Regions from separate parts of the Martinezella sp. CNPSo 3964 genome, predicted to be linked through region 4. Evidence: predicted binding sites of a transcription regulator. Region 4 holds the regulator's gene; each other region holds the start of a gene.

Region 1 (4,021 bases), on a different contig from region 4:
ATCGCGTCGTGATCGGCCATGACGTCTGGATCGGTCACGGCGCGACCGTGCTGCCCGGCGTCACGGTCGGCAACGGCGCCGTCATCGGTGCGGGTGCGGTCGTCTCCAAGGATGTCGCGCCCTACACGATCGTCGGCGGCGTGCCGGCGAAGCTGATCCGCGAACGCTTCACGCCCGAGGTTGGTGCGCGCATGGACAAGCTCTCATGGTGGGATTGGGATCACGACCGCCTGCGCACGGCGCTCGCAGACTTCCGCGCCCTTTCGGCGGAGGAATTTCTGGACCGCTACGACGCCTAGCGCAATTCCAGGAAAAGTGTGCGGCGGTTTTCCGGCCGGAATTGCGCTGAAATGGAAAGCTGGGCCGTTTTCCGCCCAAACCAGGCTTGCAAGGCGTTGACCAGCGATCCAGCTTTCAGACGATCCTTGCAAGGACGGGATCGGGAGGAGTTTCCATGGCAAAGCAGTTTTCCAGCATCGACGACCGGCTGCGCGATTTCATCGCGCGGCAGCACATCTTCTTCACGGCATCGGCAACAGCGGATTCCCGTGTCAATGTTTCGCCACGCGAGACGCTGTGCCTGCGCATCATTTCCCCGAATGCCGCCATCTACCTCGATCGCACCGGCAGCGGCAATGAGACCTCCGCGCACATGAAAGCCGACGGGCGGCTGACCATCATGTTCTGTGCGGTCGAGGGACCGCCGATGATCCTGCGGCTCTACGGTCGCGGCCGGATCATCCATCGCTCAGCGCCCGAATATCGCGAGTTGTTGCATGACCATTACGCGGGCGAAGAGCCGCTCGGGGCGCGGCAGATCGTGCGGCTGGACTTCGATCTCGTGCAGACGTCCTGCGGCTTCGGCGTGCCGCTCTTCAGCTATGAAGGCGAGAGACCAAGCCTCGATCAGTGGGCCAAAGCCAAGGGTCCTGACGGCATTGAGGAATATTGGCACGAGAAGAACAGCGTCAGCATGGACGGCCTGCCGACCGGCATGTTTGACGGCTAAACTTAAGGAAAACCCTCAGCCGGCTAATCTTGCAAAATCGGCGAGAATTGTAACAGCAGTTACATAAAACTGACATTGGAGCTTCATGAAGCGGGACTAATCGGTTGCCTTGTGGTTGGCGCCAGCCCCCTCGAAACTCCCTTCGAGGCAGGGGCATGCGCCCATTCTTAGCACCGGTAACGCTGAAATTTTTGCAGCCCGGCAGCCGCGAAAGGGAAGCATTATGTTCGAACTCAGGAATGTCTCGCGCCGGTTTGGAAACAAGCTCGCTGTCGATTCCGTGACTTTGGACATACCGCAGGGACAGATGGTCGGCGTCATCGGCCGTTCCGGCGCCGGCAAGTCCACCTTGCTGCGCATGATCAATCGTCTGGCTGACCCGAGCTCCGGCTCGATCCATTTCTCCGGCACCGAAGTCTCCAAGCTCACCGGCCGCGCACTGCGCAGCTGGCAGCGCGACTGCGCCATGATCTTCCAGCAGTTCAATCTGGTTCCGCGCCTCGACGTGCTGACCAATGTCATGCTCGGCCGCCTCAATCATCGCTCGACGGTCATGAGCCTGCTGTCGGTCTTCACCCGCGAGGAGCGCATTCAGGCGATTGCCGCACTGGAGCGCCTCGGCATCGAGCAGACGGCCCTGCAGATGGCCGGCACGCTTTCCGGCGGCCAGCAGCAGCGCGTCGCCATCTGCCGTGCCCTGATGCAGCAGCCGAAGATGATGCTGGCCGACGAGCCGATCGCCTCGCTCGATCCGCTGAACGCCAAGATCGTCATGGACGCGCTGCGAGATATCAACGAGCGTGAAGGCATCACAGTCATCACCAACCTGCACACGCTGGATACGGCCCGCAACTATTGCGAACGCATCATCGGCATGGCCGCCGGCAAGGTCGTTTTCGACGGCAAGCCGACGGATCTGACGGCCGCCGCCGTCAAGGAAATCTACGGCACCGACAAGGACGGCGCCGGCATCGACGAGACCATGACGTCCACGTCGATCAATATTGCCGATCCGGCCGCGCAGACCGCGGCAACCGAATCTGCTGGCCCGCAACCGCTGGCACTGGCCGGTCTCTGAGAGAGACGGCCGGGATCGAAGGCCCGCGTCAAGGGCGCATTTCTTCTAGACCGAAGGCATCCGGGGACACCGGTTAATCAGGAGACGAACCCATGTTGAAGAAAGCACTTTTTGCTGCTACGGCGCTCGTCGCGCTCGCAGTCGGCGCTGCTGCCAACGCTGCAGACCTCAAGGAATTCCGCGTCGGCATTCTCGGCGGTGAAAACGAAGCCGACCGTCTGCGCAACTACGCCTGCCTCGCCGACCACCTGAAGAAGGAATTCGGCTTCGAGAAGGTTTCGCTGTTCCCGGCCGCCGACTATGACGGCGTTATCCAGGGTCTGCTCGGCGGCACGCTCGACTTCGCAGAACTCGGTGCTTCCGGCTACGCTGCCGTCGCCATCAAGGACCCGAAGGCCGTTACCCCGATCCTGACCACGCAGCAGACCGACGGTTCGACCGGCTACTACTCGATCGGCCTCGCTCTCAAGTCCTCCGGCATCAAGACGATCATGGACGCCAAGGGCAAGAAGCTCGGCTATGCCGATCCGGACTCCACCTCGGGCTACCTCGTTCCGCTGACGCAGATTCCGAAGACGACTGGCGTACCGAACGACAAGTTCTTCGCCTCGACCCAGTTCAACGGCGGCCATGAGAACAACCTGCTCGCCGCCTACGACGGCAAGGTCGACGTTGCTGTCGACGACTCCTCGGGCGTTGGCGATTTCAAGGACGGCTTCACCTCCGGTACCTTCCGCAAGGAAGTCGACAAGGGCGCCGTCGACCCGAACAAGCTCGTCGAAGTCTGGCGTTCGCCGCTGATCCCGAACGGCCCGCTCGTCGTTCGCAACGCTCTCGGCACCGAATGGCAGACCAAGCTGACGGACTTCTTCATGAAGCTCCCGACGGCTGACGCCAAGTGCTTCAACGCTGTCGAAGGCGGCGACTTCAAGGGCTACGTCAAGGTTACCCCGGATTTCTACAACGCCGTTATCGACGTTCGTAAGGCTGCCATCGGCGGCTGATACGCATCCCGATAATTGGGCGGCCGGCAACGGCCGCCCTTTTGCTATTCACAAAGGCTGGATTTCATGACGATCGCCGATACGCACCCGAACATGCAAAGCGCGCCGCCGAGCGCCAAGGAGATCGGCGACGCCTGGAGCAAGATGGTGGCCAAGCGCCGCCTCTATACCGGCATCGGCCTTGTGATCCTGCTCGTCGCTTTCGTCAGCTCGGTGCGCTTCGCCGACGAAAGCAATGCCGGCCATTTCTTCGAGCGCCTGCCGCATCTCTTCGACTTCCTGAGCTGGCTCATCCCCAAGGACTGGAACGACGTCTACCGTGCCCTCTTCGACCTGCCGAGCCCTAACGGCGCAAACGGCGCCGGCGGCGAAGAATTCAATTTCCCGCTCGGCCGCGTCTATGTCTGGGGCAATTTCTACATCCCCGAATATTTCGAGCTGATGATCATCACGATCAACGTGGCACTGGTATCGACCATCATCGGCTTCGTCTTTGCGGTGCCTTTGGCTTTCTTCGCCGCCCGCAACATGTCGCCGTCCCATCCCGTCCGGCTGGTCACGAAGCGCATCATGGAATTCCTGCGCGCCTTTCCGGAAATCGTTATTGCCGGCCTGTTTTCGGCGATCCTGTCGATCGGTCCGATCGCCGCCATCATCGCCGTCGGCCTGCACACGATCGGCGCGCTCGGCAAGCTCTTCTACGAAGTCGTCGAGAATATCGACATGAAGCCTGATGAGGGCATGCGTGCCGTCGGTGCCAGCTGGACCGAGCGCGTCCGCTTTGCCGCCATGCCGCAGGTGCTGCCGAATTTCGCTTCCTACGCACTGCTGCGCCTTGAGATCAACGTCCGTGCCTCCACCATCATCGGCGCCGTCGGCGGCGGCGGTATCGGCGAGGAGCTGAAGCTTTCGATCTCGCGCGGTTTCGGC
Region 2 (4,021 bases), on a different contig from region 4:
CAAATGATGGAGATTACACGAGCGGCTGGTTCGATCGGCATACCCGGACTGTATGTGACGGAGGATCCTGGTGCCGCAGACAATGCTGCAAAGCAAGGCAGCCTGTCCCTGCGCTTTGGTCTCGGCTGGGCGAAGGCGCAATCCTTCCATACGGGGCAGACGCCGGTGCTGAAGTACAATCGCCAGCTCATGCAGGCAATCCTGCACGACAGGTTGCCGATTGCCGATATTGTCAACGCCAAGATCATCTCTCTTGAAGATGCAGCACAAGGATATGAGAGCTTCGATCAAGGTGCTGCAACGAAGTTCGTGCTCGATCCGCACGGCGAGCTGACGAAGGCGGCGTAGTAAAGAAGAACTTACAGGATCACGGAGTGATCCTGAGGTGAATACAGGCAGAGGGCGGAGGTTGGTATCTCTGCCCTCGGTGTTGTAGCGGTGAACGCATATGAGTTTGCCGGACAACAAAATGGCGGCAAAAGCCAGAGACGGCATCAATTGCTTCGTCGATACACCTGCAGGTTTGTGCGCCGCCATAGAACATTTCGAGCAAGTATGCGCCGCAGCACGCCTTGCCGAAGTTCCGGATCATGTCTGGAAATGGCTAATCGGGTCGGAAAACTCGCAAAATTTGAGCGCGCCTGGTCTCCAAAGGCGGTTGTAGAGGCCGATTTATCGATAATAATGACGTATTATGTTGCCATTATACATCTATCCTTTACATATATGCGGGCATCCATGCGGAGGAGCTTCGTCATCGCTTCCTAAGCAACGGCGGCTTGACAAAGAACGCTAACCTGAAGAGATCGGATCAATGGCAAACTTTCTTGAGAAATGGACTTCGAAAAAGGCTGATAAGCCGAAGGCTGGCGCACGCAATGTTGTTGATACATTTCGTGCTCGAGTAGCGGAACAGAAGGCATATCTGGAGGAGTACGAGCGAGACACGGCAGGTTTCAAGAAGTGGCGCTCCACTTGGTTTCAGCGTGTTCCCGGTGGCTTTGGCGTGACGGTCGGTCGTGACTCGGTCAACGCCGGTCGTGGATTGAGCTATGTTGTCGTCGACGCGATCAAGGACGTGGCTGAGTTTCTCGATGATCTCGCCTATCACGCAGAGCATGATGCCGGCTTCCGGCAGGCTCTCGAGCAGAACCGCCAGCGTCGCGTCGCACTTCTGAATGCGGCAAAGACCGGAGGCAAGGCAGCGGCCTCGAAGACGAAGCCGAAGGCGAAAGCTATCAAGCCCGCAGCGGTGGCAAAGTCGGCCGCTGTCAAGCCTGCTGCTACCAAGGCAGCACCCAAGGCTACTCGGACAAAGGCTGCTTCCGTAGCCGCTCCCGCACCGGCTGCTGCAGAAGCAGCCAAGCCGAAGCGCACGCGCAAGACGAAGGCTGCTGGCGCAGCAGAATAAGATTAGGAAGCCCGCTTCACGCGGGCTTTTTCTTTGCTTGAAACATGCTCATGTCATCGAAGGTGTATGGCTGCGCCTTCAAACAAGCATCAAGGCGGATCTGTCCTCGACACTGTCGATCACAAGAGTTGAACCGAACAGGAAGAGAGATCCGAGGCCGTTACAGAGACTATGCGGCTATTGAAGTTGGGGAATGGGCCGGTACTCTGTGCTACATCACACCGAACCCACTGATGTTGATTGACGCGGCCGACAGAGCGCACAGCAGATATCGTTGTATTGAGTTGCTTCGAGGCAACGGAATGAGGCCGCGATACGCAAACGCGCTGGGCGTGACTTCTCTTTGAGCTGACCGATTGAGGGGGCGCAATGACGCTCGGCTCCGAGAAGGTTTATTCCGTACCAGGCAGCAACCTGAAAGGAGCGGCATCTGCCGCCCCTTTCGGTCAATTTCACTTCTTCTCGCTATAGGCCTTGATCGCGGCGGCAACTTCGGTCTTGGCCGCTTCCGCATTTTCGAAGCCACCGACTTCGACGACCTTGCGGGCGTCAGGCAGTTGCTTGTAAACGCGGAAGAATGCCTGCAGCCGGTCCTGCTCCAGCTTGGGAAGATCGGAGATTTCCTTGATGCCATCGTAGGTCGGATCGATCTTGGTGGTGGGTACGGCAACGATCTTGTTGTCGACCTCGCCGCCGTCGATCATCTTCAGCACGCCGATTGCACGCACGCGGACGATGGCGCCGGGAACGATCGGTTCGCGCGTATAGACGAGGGCGTCAAGCGGATCGCCGTCACCACCGAGCGAGCTAGTAATGGAGCCATAGTTGGCCGGATAAGCGACCGGCATGGATTGGAAGCGATCGACGACGATGTGGCCGGTCTTGGCATCGATTTCATATTTGGTGAAGCTGCCGGCAGGAATTTCGATGGCGGTGTAGAATTCCTGGCTTTCGTCTTTCGGCTGAGGATAGTCGATATAGGACACATAGTCGGCAGCCGAAACAACACCCGTGGAAAGGATCGTCATTGCAATGACGGAGATAAGCTTTTTCATATACGCCCCCGCGTTAAGGTTGAACGCTATCGCCCTAATCAGGGGTTGTTACGGGCTTGTGACATAGATCGGTGAATGCACAGCTAACTGTCCAGGCTCACCATCTACCCGAATGCGCGAACATTGCGGCGGATCGTCTGCGGCGGTTGGCCGAGCACGCGCAGGAAGGCGCGGCGCATGCGCTCGCGATCGGCAAAGCCGACTTCGATGGCGATTTCATCCATCGAATGGCGACCGTCTTCGATCATCAGGCGCGCAGCCTCCACCCGCATGTTCTCGACCGCCTTGGCGGGGGACTGGCCGGTTTCGCTGCGAAAGACGCGGTTGAACTGGCGTGGGCTGAGGCTTGCCGCCTCCGCCAGCTCCTCTACCGATACGATCTTGCGCAGGTTTCGTCCGGCAAAGTCGAGCGCGCGTTGAACGCGGTCGGATTTCGGCTCCAGCTCGAGAAGCGTCGAAAATTGCGATTGCCCGCCGGCACGACGATGATAGACGACGAGCTTTCGGGCTACGGTTCGCGCCAGCTCCTCGCCGTGATCCTTCTCGATCATTGCAAGGGCGAGATCGATGGTGGCGGTCATGCCTGCCGATGTCCAGATGGACCCGTCGATGATGAAGATCTTGTCCTCATCGACCTTGAGGGCGGGGAAACGATCCCGCAGCTCTCGCGCAAAGACCCAATGTGTCGTTGCGCGGCGGCCATCCAGTAATCCGGCTTCAGCCAAAGCGAAGGCACCGGTACACGGAGCCGCGACACGCCGGGCGGATTTTGCAGCCCGACGGATATAATCGAGGATCGCGGGAGATGTGGCCGAAACTTCTGTCGCCGCGCCGATGAAAAGAGAATCGAAAGCAGCATCGCCAAATGCCTCCGTTTCGACACTGAACCCTGCCGACGAGCGGACATGCCCTCCTGTCTCCGATAGCAGCGTGACACGGTAGAGCTCCCTCTCGCTCGCCAGATTTGCAACCTCGAAGGCGGTCACTGCGGTGAATCCCATGACCTGAAAGCCGGGAAAGACGAGAAATCCGATGGAATGCATGGCAAAACTCACGGCTGGAAAAGGTGTTTATAGCATTTATCGGTCGAAAACGGCATCAACTTTCTATGGTTCCGGCCATTATGCGTCGTTCTGGATGTCTGAAAACGTGGTGAATATGACATTTCGGTCATCGGCATTTGCGCCTATTATCATTGTAAGCGGGACAATGACGCCGCAGGACAAGGAATGGAAACAATGACAAATTCATCGGGCAAGGCATTGGTAACGGGCGCCTCTTCCGGCATTGGCGCCGTCTACGCGCATCGGCTCGCCCATCGGGGCTTCGACCTCATTCTGGTGGCGCGCAATGAAGAGCGACTTTCGGCGATTGCGGAGCGGCTGCGCACGGAGACGGGACGTAAGGTTGAAGTGATTGCCGCGGACCTCGGCTCCCAGAGTGATCTGCGTCGTGTGGAGCATGTGCTGAGGACGGATGAGGCGATCACGCTTCTCGTCAACAATGCCGGCTTCGGCGGAGCGGCACCCTTGCTGGAGGCCGATGTCGACAAGAT
Region 3 (4,021 bases), on a different contig from region 4:
TCCGGCACGGCACTCCTGCTCGGCCAGGCGGCGGCGAAGGGCAGAGGCATCGATCTCAACGACAGCTCCGTGCGCGTGCGCGATGGCCATACCGGCCCGCGCCCGGCGGGCACGATCGGCTTTGCGACCCTGCGCGGCGGCGGCGTGGTTGGCGATCACTCGGTGATCTTCGCCAGCGAAAGCGAGCGGCTGACGCTGTCGCACAATGCCGGCGACCGTTCGCTGTTTGCCCGCGGCGCACTGCAGGCAGCGCTCTGGGCGCGCGACAAGAAACCCGGCTTTTATTCCATGCTCGATGTTCTCGGGCTTTCCACACGTTGATGCGATCCCGGAGCGGATCGGCTGGGAACTGCCGCTCCGCTCCGGCCTTTTATTGTCCTCGCAATTCCTGACGGAAAACCGCTGCGCGCCTTTCCTGGAATTGCTTTATCAAGGAGAAATTTTATGAGCGGCACTCTCGTTCTCGTTCGCCACGGGCAGAGCGACTGGAATTTGAAGAATCTCTTTACCGGCTGGAAGGACCCCGATCTGACCGCGCTCGGCATCGAAGAGGCCAAGACGGGCGGCAAGGCACTGGCCGATTACGGCATCAAGTACGATATCGCCTTCACCTCGGCGCTGACGCGCGCTCAGCACACGCTGAAAATCATTCTCGACGAAATCGGCCAGCAGGGCCTTGAAACCATCAAGGATCAGGCGCTGAACGAGCGCGATTACGGCGACCTCTCCGGCCTCAACAAGGACGACGCCCGCGCCAAGTGGGGCGAAGAGCAGGTTCACATCTGGCGCCGCTCCTACGACGTTCCCCCGCCCGGCGGCGAAAGCCTGCGCGACACCGGCGCCCGCGTCTGGCCCTACTACCTGACGGAAATCCTGCCGCGCGTTCTCGCCGGTCAGAACGTGCTGGTCGCTGCCCACGGCAATTCGCTGCGCTCGCTCGTCATGGTTCTTGATCGCCTGAGCAAGGCGCAGATCCTCGAGCTCAACCTCGCGACCGGCGTGCCGATGGTCTACAAGCTCAAGGCCGATTCTACCGTCGCCTCGAAGGAAGTCCTCGGCGACATGTCCGGCGCGCATTGAGTGCGTCTAACTAATTATCTCTGAAATAGTCCCTCACCCTAACCCTCTCCCCGTTTTACGGGGAGAGGGAACGACCTTTTCTGTGGTAAATTCTCGATACCAACGAGGTTGAGAGGCAACAGATGGTGCCTCTTTTCCCTTCTCCCCGCACGCGGGGAGAAGGTGGGCGCCCTTCGATGAACTCAGGAGGCCGGATGAGGGGCCAGCCCCTAGCATCAATTCTCGACGGTGAAGCGCACCCTGTCGGCAGCGAAGCGGGAAATCGAATATTGTACCGGGACATTGTCGAGATCGGCGTTCAGCGCCTGGGCGACCAGAACGATGGCGCCGGGGGACAGCTGCAGATCGGTGAGATCGCCTTCGTCGGCATGCGTCGCGGTGATTTCGGTGACGACGCGGACATAATCCGGTACGCCAAGCTCCTTGAATGCCTTCGTAATTGACCCGGTCGTCCGATAGATCTCGGCGATATCGCCGAAACGATCGGCCGGGAACCAGCTGGTGGCGCGCGATACCGGGCGATGATCCGCCTGACCGAGCGTTTCGAGCCGCACGAGGGGAGCACCGGTTTTGATCTTGAGCTGCCGGGCCAATTCCGTGGTCGCCGCCTCTTCGCCCGCGGCAAGCAACACACTGCGGGTTTCGCGCACCTGATCGCCGATCCCTTGCGAAAATCGCGTGCGCCTCGAAATTGGGAAGCTCAGTCGCTCCTTGCGCTCGATCAGCGTGCCGCGCCCCTGCACGGCCCTGACGATCCCTTCCTGGGCGAGTGCCGCAAGAGCGCTTCGGATCGTGTGCCGGTTGACGCCGAACTGCAGCGCCAGCGTCGTTTCCGGCGGCACCATGCCCGTTTCGTCGAAATCCCCGTGATTGATGGAGGTGCGAATCCGGTCGGCGATCTGCCGCCAGAGCGCCACGCCCGTTTGCCTCTGTATCTTCTGTCCTGCCATCTTGCCCACTCGCCCTGTCACACGCCTGTCACGACTCACTAATAAATATAAAACTATCTTGTATGGTTGTCTATATCAATAGACATTTAGAGGAAGGCGCGATGAATTCAGCACAAAGGCAGGAAGCGGCCGCACAGGAGCGTCGGGAACGCAAGCGCGTCGCCGATCTTCTGGCGCAGGCAGAACGCGACGAGCTAGAGGCGGCCTGGGAAGCATTGCCGAGCAAGCCGACGGTACAGCCGGTGCGCGGCCCCGAGACCGGGCTTGTCATGGTGCGCGGTCGCATCGGCGGCGGCGGCTCCCCCTTCAACCTCGGCGAAGTCACGGTGACGCGCGCCACCATTCGACTGGCATCCAACACCATCGGCCACGCACACGCGCTTGGCACGGATCGGGAAAAGGTCCGGCTTTCGGCCATCTTCGATGCACTCTGGCAACAGCCGGCCACGAAAGACTTCGTCGAAAAGGCGCTTCTGCAGCCGGTCACCGAACGCATCGCAGACTATGATCGCAAGCGCGCCGAAGAGACGGCCGCCACCCGCGTCGATTTCTTCACCATGGTTCGCGGAGAAGATTGATGAGCCTTTCCAGCACCCCGACCTTTGGCAACGAGGCCTTGACCGGCGGCTTCACCGATCCGGTTTTCGATGCGCAGAGCGTCTTCAAGATGACGATGGATGCCATGGCGCGTCCGGGCACCCTGCAGACTGTCACGGCTGATATCGCGCCGCCGGCGCCGCTCGGCATTGCAGCCGGCGCCATCGGCCTTACCCTTTGCGATCATGACACGCCGGTCTGGCTTTCCACCAGCCTGGCAAGATCGAGCCTGCCGGAATGGCTGGCCTTCCACACCGGCGCGCCGATCATATCCGAGCGGCTGGAGGCGCATTTTGCCTTTATCGAAGCCGGCATGGCGCTTTCCTCTTTCAGCCAGTTCGGCATCGGCACCCAGGAATATCCCGATCGGTCGACGACGGTGGTTCTGGAAATCGAAAGCCTGGAAGGCGGCAAGGAACTGGCGCTTTCCGGCCCCGGCATCAAGGACATCAACATGATCGCCCCGATCGGGTTGCCCGATGCGCTGCTGCGTATCTGGAACGACAATCGCGCCCTCTTCCCGCGCGGCGTCGATCTCATCCTGACGGCGGGCCGGCAATTCCTCGGCCTGCCGCGCACCGCCAAGATCATCGTGACGGAGATGTGACATATGTATGTTGCCGTAAAGGGTGGCGAAGCCGCCATCGCCAATGCTCACAGGCTGCTGGCCGACCGTCGCCGCGGCGACCGCTCGCTTCCGGCTGTCGGCATCGACCAGATCGTGGCGCAGCTGGCGCTCGCCGTCGACCGTGTCATGGCCGAGGCCTCGCTTTATGACCGCACGCTGGCGGCGCTTGCCGTCCGTCAGGCGCGCGGCGACATGATCGAGGCCATCTTCCTGCTCAGAGCCTATCGCACGACACTGCCGCGCTTCGGCTATTCCCAGCCGCTCGACACTTCAGCGATGAAGATCGAACGCCGCATCTCGGCGACCTACAAGGACCTGCCGGGCGGCCAGCTTCTCGGCCCGACCTTCGACTACACGCACCGCCTGCTCGACCCGAGCCTCCTGACCGACGAGCCAGTGGACGAACCGATGCAGCGGCCGGCCGAGCAGGGCCGCGTCATGCGCGTCTCGGAAATCCTCGGCCAGGAAGGCCTGATCGAAGGCGACGGCACTATGCCTGTCGATCACGAGATCGGCGACCTTACGCGCGAGCCGATGGAATTCCCGATGACCCGCGACCTTCGCCTGCAGGCGCTTGCCCGCGGCGACGAAGGCTTCCTGCTGGCGCTCGGCTATTCGACCCAGCGCGGCTACGGCCGCAACCATCCCTTCACCGGCGAAATCCGCATTGGTGAAGTGGAAGTCGAATTCGATGTGCCGGAACTCGGCTTCGCCGTCTCGCTCGGCCGCATCCAGGTGACCGAATGCCAGATGGTCAATCAGTTCA
Region 4 (4,021 bases):
GGTCGCCTTTGTCGCCAACTATCCGGCATCGCCCCTCGATCCGTCGACGGCGCTGCCGGTGCAGATTTACATGTGGGCGAGCGAAGCCGAGCGTGCCTTCGTCGAAAGAACGTCCGGGGCCATCATCGTCCTGCTCTTCTTCCTCGTCGCAATGAATATCGGCGCCATCCTGCTGCGCCGCCGCTTCGAGCGGCGCTGGTAAGGGAGGGCCGTAGGATGAACATGATGACGGAAGCCGCAAGCGAAAAAGCATTGACCAAGAAGATGATGACGATCCCCTACAAGATGATCGGCCAGGACGTTTCGGTCTTCTATGGCGACAAGCGCGCGCTTTTCGACGTCAATCTGAAGATCCGTGCGAATACGGTCACGGCTCTGATCGGTCCTTCCGGTTGCGGCAAGTCCACCTTCCTGCGTTGCCTCAACCGCATGAACGATACGATCGAGACTTGCCGCGTCACCGGCAAGATCACGCTCGACGATCAGGATGTCTACGATAACAGCATTGATGTCGTTGAATTGCGCGCCCGCGTCGGCATGGTCTTCCAGAAGCCCAACCCGTTTCCGAAGTCGATCTATGAGAATGTCGCCTACGGTCCGCGCATCCATGGCCTGCATCGTTCGAAAGCCGATCTCGAACATATCGTCGAAACCAGCCTGCAGAAGGCCGGTCTTTGGGGCGAGGTGAAGGATCGGCTCCATGACGCCGGTACGAGCCTGTCGGGCGGTCAGCAGCAGCGTCTGTGCATCGCCCGCGCCGTTGCGGTCAGCCCGGAGGTCATCCTGATGGACGAGCCGTGCTCGGCGCTCGATCCGATTGCAACGGCCAAGGTCGAAGACCTTATCCACGAGCTGCGGGAAAATTTCACGATCGTCATCGTGACGCATTCCATGCAGCAGGCAGCCCGCGTTTCGCAACGCACCGCAATGTTCCACCTCGGCCACCTGGTCGAGGAGAATGACACCGATAAGATGTTCACCAATCCCGACGATTTCCGCACGCAGGATTACATCATGGGCCGTTTTGGTTGATGATGTCAGGCGCGCGGCTCATTTCACACAGTTCACCTTGAGGATAGAAAAATGGTCTCCACTCACATTCTCTCTGCCTACGACGAAGACCTGAAGTTCCTGACGCGCCGCATTGCGGAAATGGGCGGCCTGGCCGAGCAGATGGTCAGCGACAGCGTACGCGCGCTCGTCAACAGCGATGCCGGTCTTGCCCAGAAGGTCATTTCCGACGACGTCGTTCTCGACCATGCCGAGCGCGAAGTCGGCGACAAGGCGATCGTCACGATCGCTCGCCGCCAGCCGATGGCAGCCGACCTGCGTGAGATCATGGGTTCGATCCGCATCGCCTCCGACCTGGAGCGTGTTGGCGATCTTGGCAAGAACACCGCCAAGCGCGTCATCGCCGTTCAGGGCACCGGCGTTCCACGCCGCCTCGCTCGCGGCATCGAGCACCTCTCCGAACTGGCGCTGAGCCAGCTCAAGGAAGTTCTGGATGTCTACGCGACCCGCTCGCCCGACAAGGCCGTGTCGATCCGCGAACGCGACGAGGAAATCGACGCAATGTACACCTCGCTGTTCCGCGAGATGTTGACCTACATGATGGAGGATCCGCGCAACATCACCACCTGCACGCATCTTCTTTTCTGCGCCAAGAACATCGAGCGCATCGGCGACCATGCCACGAACATCGCCGAGACGATCTATTACATGGCGACAGGCGCGCAGCCGGAAGGCGAGCGCCCGAAAGACGATACCGCCAACACCGTCGGCGCGGTGACGGAATAATCTGGAAGCGAAGAAAGGAGACCATAGGCGCATGGTTCCGAGAGTTGCTGTTGTAGAAGACGAGGAAGCGCTTAGCGTTCTGCTGCGCTACAATCTTGAGGCCGAAGGCTTCGAGGTCGACACGATCCTCAGAGGCGATGAGGCTGAGCTGCGTCTCCAGGAGCGCATCCCCGATCTCCTGATCCTCGATTGGATGCTCCCCGGTGTATCCGGCATCGAGCTCTGCCGCCGGCTGCGTATGCGGCCGGAGACGGAGCGCCTGCCGATCATCATGCTGACGGCCCGCGGCGAGGAAAGCGAGCGCGTGCGTGGGCTTTCCACCGGCGCGGACGATTACGTCGTCAAGCCGTTCTCGACGCCGGAGCTGATGGCCCGCGTCAAGGCGATGCTGCGGCGTGCCCGCCCGGAGGTTCTCTCCACGGTGCTGCGCTGTGGCGATATCGAGCTGGACCGCGAAACCCATCGCGTCCATCGCAAGAGCCGCGAAGTGCGGTTGGGGCCAACGGAATTCCGCCTGCTGGAATTCTTGATGTCCTCGCCTGGACGCGTCTTCTCGCGTTCGCAGCTGCTCGACGGCGTATGGGGGCACGATATCTATGTCGACGAACGCACCGTCGACGTCCATGTCGGCCGTCTGCGCAAGGCGCTGAATTTCTCCAATATGCAGGATGTCATCCGCACCGTTCGTGGCGCGGGCTATTCCATGGAAGCCTGAGCGGCAAGGCCGCTCGGGCATTACGACATAGCGGCGGAAATATAAAAACGGGCCTCGAGGGGCCCGTTTTTCTTGGGTTTTGCTTATGGTTTTCAGCCGTTGTTGCGTCGGCGATCATGCACCGGCTGGTAGGCCATGCGCTGATGATAGGTGCAATAAGGCGACGAATCCGGGCTGTCGTTGCCGCAGAAGTGGAAATCATCCTTCAGCGGGTCGCCGACCGGCCACTTGCAGGTGCGTTCCGTCAGTTCCGTCAGGCCGAGCCGGCGGGAGATCGGAACGACGACATTTGCAGCCGGGCGATATTGAATTTCGTTGACGGAATCGACCTCGATCTCTTCCTTCAGCATGGTTGCGCCCTGCTGACGGGTGACCACCGTGCGGGTAGCAACGCGCGATCCGTAGCTTGCGGCGCGAGGCGCTGCGGCGCTGCGCTTCGGCGTGCGCGCTGTGGTTGTCGTGCCGCCCGCCTTCGCTCGACCGGGAAGGTTCAGGCGATGCACCTTGCCGATGACGGCATTACGGCTCACGTCACCGAGCTGCGCAGCAATTTGGCTGGCGCTCAACCCTTCGGACCATAGCTTTTTCAGCTTCTCGACGCGTTCGTCTGTCCAATTCATGCCCTGTCTCCGCTGTCGCGTTTCCGATGGCAGAATCCCTCACCATTGCCTCGCATGGGAACAAGGCGCGAAACGCTCTAAAATTGTGGTGACTAGTTCCGCCGCATGCAGTCTAGCAATTGGTTTTTAACCTAGTGTGAGGCTGACTCCGTGACAAGAGTCGCGAGAATCTTGAGGAATCGATTTCGAGGTTTTCCCCAACTTGCTGCCCAGGCGTGGCATTTCTGCAATAGGCGCCGCCGAACCCATCTCTTTCGCCCGCAAGCGCTATCTCGCACCTGCTAAAGCGCCAGTTTTGTTGACATCGCGGTGCAAAACATCAATAGTGCCCAAGCCGCCGCAAGGCGGCATTTTTGATTTTTTCGGACCCGTTTCATCAAATGGAAGCGATCGGTCCTTAAAGTTGTGATCGAGGAGATATGGCCATGGCCGAGACCACGCCGCTTTATGACACCTATATGCGCGCTCCGCTACGGTTCGAGCGAGGCGAGGGCGTCTGGCTGGTCACCGAAAATGGCGAGCGCTACCTCGATTTCGCGGCCGGCGTCGCGGTCAACTCGCTCGGCCATGCCCATCCCCATCTTGTTGCCGAATTGAAGGCCCAGGCTGACAAGGTCTGGCACCTTTCCAACCTCTATGAGGTGCCCGGTCAGGAGAAGCTGTCGAAGCGGCTGACGGAAGCCACCTTCGCCGACAAGGTGTTCTTCACCAATTCGGGTGCAGAAGCGCTGGAATGCGCCATCAAGACGGCACGGCGCTATCAGTTCGCCAAGGGGCATCCTGAAAAGTTCCATATCATCACCTTCGAAGGTGCGTTCCATGGCCGCACGATCGCGACGATCGCTGCCGGTGGTCAGGAAAAGTATATCGAAGGTTTCGGTCCGAAGGC

What was found. The regulator PhoB, encoded in region 4, activates phosphate uptake and scavenging genes when phosphate is short. The targets are predictions, from matches to a motif close to TGTCATNNANCTGTCAT.
Region 1: the regulator PhoB is predicted to act here: its motif matches at 1,080-1,096, upstream of phnC (phosphonate ABC transporter ATP-binding protein).
Region 2: the regulator PhoB is predicted to act here: its motif matches at 2,514-2,530, upstream of AC13Q5_RS27160 (inorganic diphosphatase).
Region 3: the regulator PhoB is predicted to act here: its motif matches at 2,046-2,062, upstream of phnF (phosphonate metabolism transcriptional regulator PhnF).

What each region holds. Positions count from the first base shown of each region.
Region 1 covers NZ_JBXSOW010000015.1:43,293-47,313, reverse strand. Annotated here, with positions in the region: gene AC13Q5_RS31165 (DapH/DapD/GlmU-related protein) at 1-299, shown strand, start outside; gene AC13Q5_RS31160 (pyridoxamine 5'-phosphate oxidase family protein) at 455-1,009, shown strand; gene phnC (phosphonate ABC transporter ATP-binding protein) at 1,233-2,087, shown strand; gene phnD (phosphonate ABC transporter substrate-binding protein) at 2,180-3,091, shown strand; gene phnE (phosphonate ABC transporter, permease protein PhnE) at 3,158-4,021, shown strand, end outside.
Region 2 covers NZ_JBXSOW010000010.1:203,281-207,301, reverse strand. Annotated here, with positions in the region: gene fdhA (formaldehyde dehydrogenase, glutathione-independent) at 1-348, shown strand, start outside; gene AC13Q5_RS27170 (hypothetical protein) at 449-664, shown strand; gene AC13Q5_RS27165 (hypothetical protein) at 815-1,411, shown strand; gene AC13Q5_RS27160 (inorganic diphosphatase) at 1,864-2,466, opposite strand; gene AC13Q5_RS27155 (GlxA family transcriptional regulator) at 2,571-3,509, opposite strand; gene AC13Q5_RS27150 (hypothetical protein) at 3,508-3,708, shown strand; gene AC13Q5_RS27145 (SDR family NAD(P)-dependent oxidoreductase) at 3,705-4,021, shown strand, end outside.
Region 3 covers NZ_JBXSOW010000015.1:50,353-54,373, reverse strand. Annotated here, with positions in the region: gene dapB (4-hydroxy-tetrahydrodipicolinate reductase) at 1-321, shown strand, start outside; gene AC13Q5_RS31205 (2,3-bisphosphoglycerate-dependent phosphoglycerate mutase) at 445-1,080, shown strand; gene phnF (phosphonate metabolism transcriptional regulator PhnF) at 1,296-2,030, opposite strand; gene phnG (phosphonate C-P lyase system protein PhnG) at 2,132-2,608, shown strand; gene phnH (phosphonate C-P lyase system protein PhnH) at 2,608-3,234, shown strand; gene AC13Q5_RS31185 (carbon-phosphorus lyase complex subunit) at 3,238-4,021, shown strand, end outside.
Region 4 covers NZ_JBXSOW010000007.1:137,918-141,938, reverse strand. Annotated here, with positions in the region: gene pstA (phosphate ABC transporter permease PstA) at 1-202, shown strand, start outside; gene pstB (phosphate ABC transporter ATP-binding protein PstB) at 217-1,032, shown strand; gene phoU (phosphate signaling complex protein PhoU) at 1,084-1,797, shown strand; gene phoB (phosphate regulon transcriptional regulator PhoB) at 1,829-2,512, shown strand; gene AC13Q5_RS21805 (GcrA family cell cycle regulator) at 2,605-3,132, opposite strand; gene AC13Q5_RS21800 (acetylornithine transaminase) at 3,558-4,021, shown strand, end outside.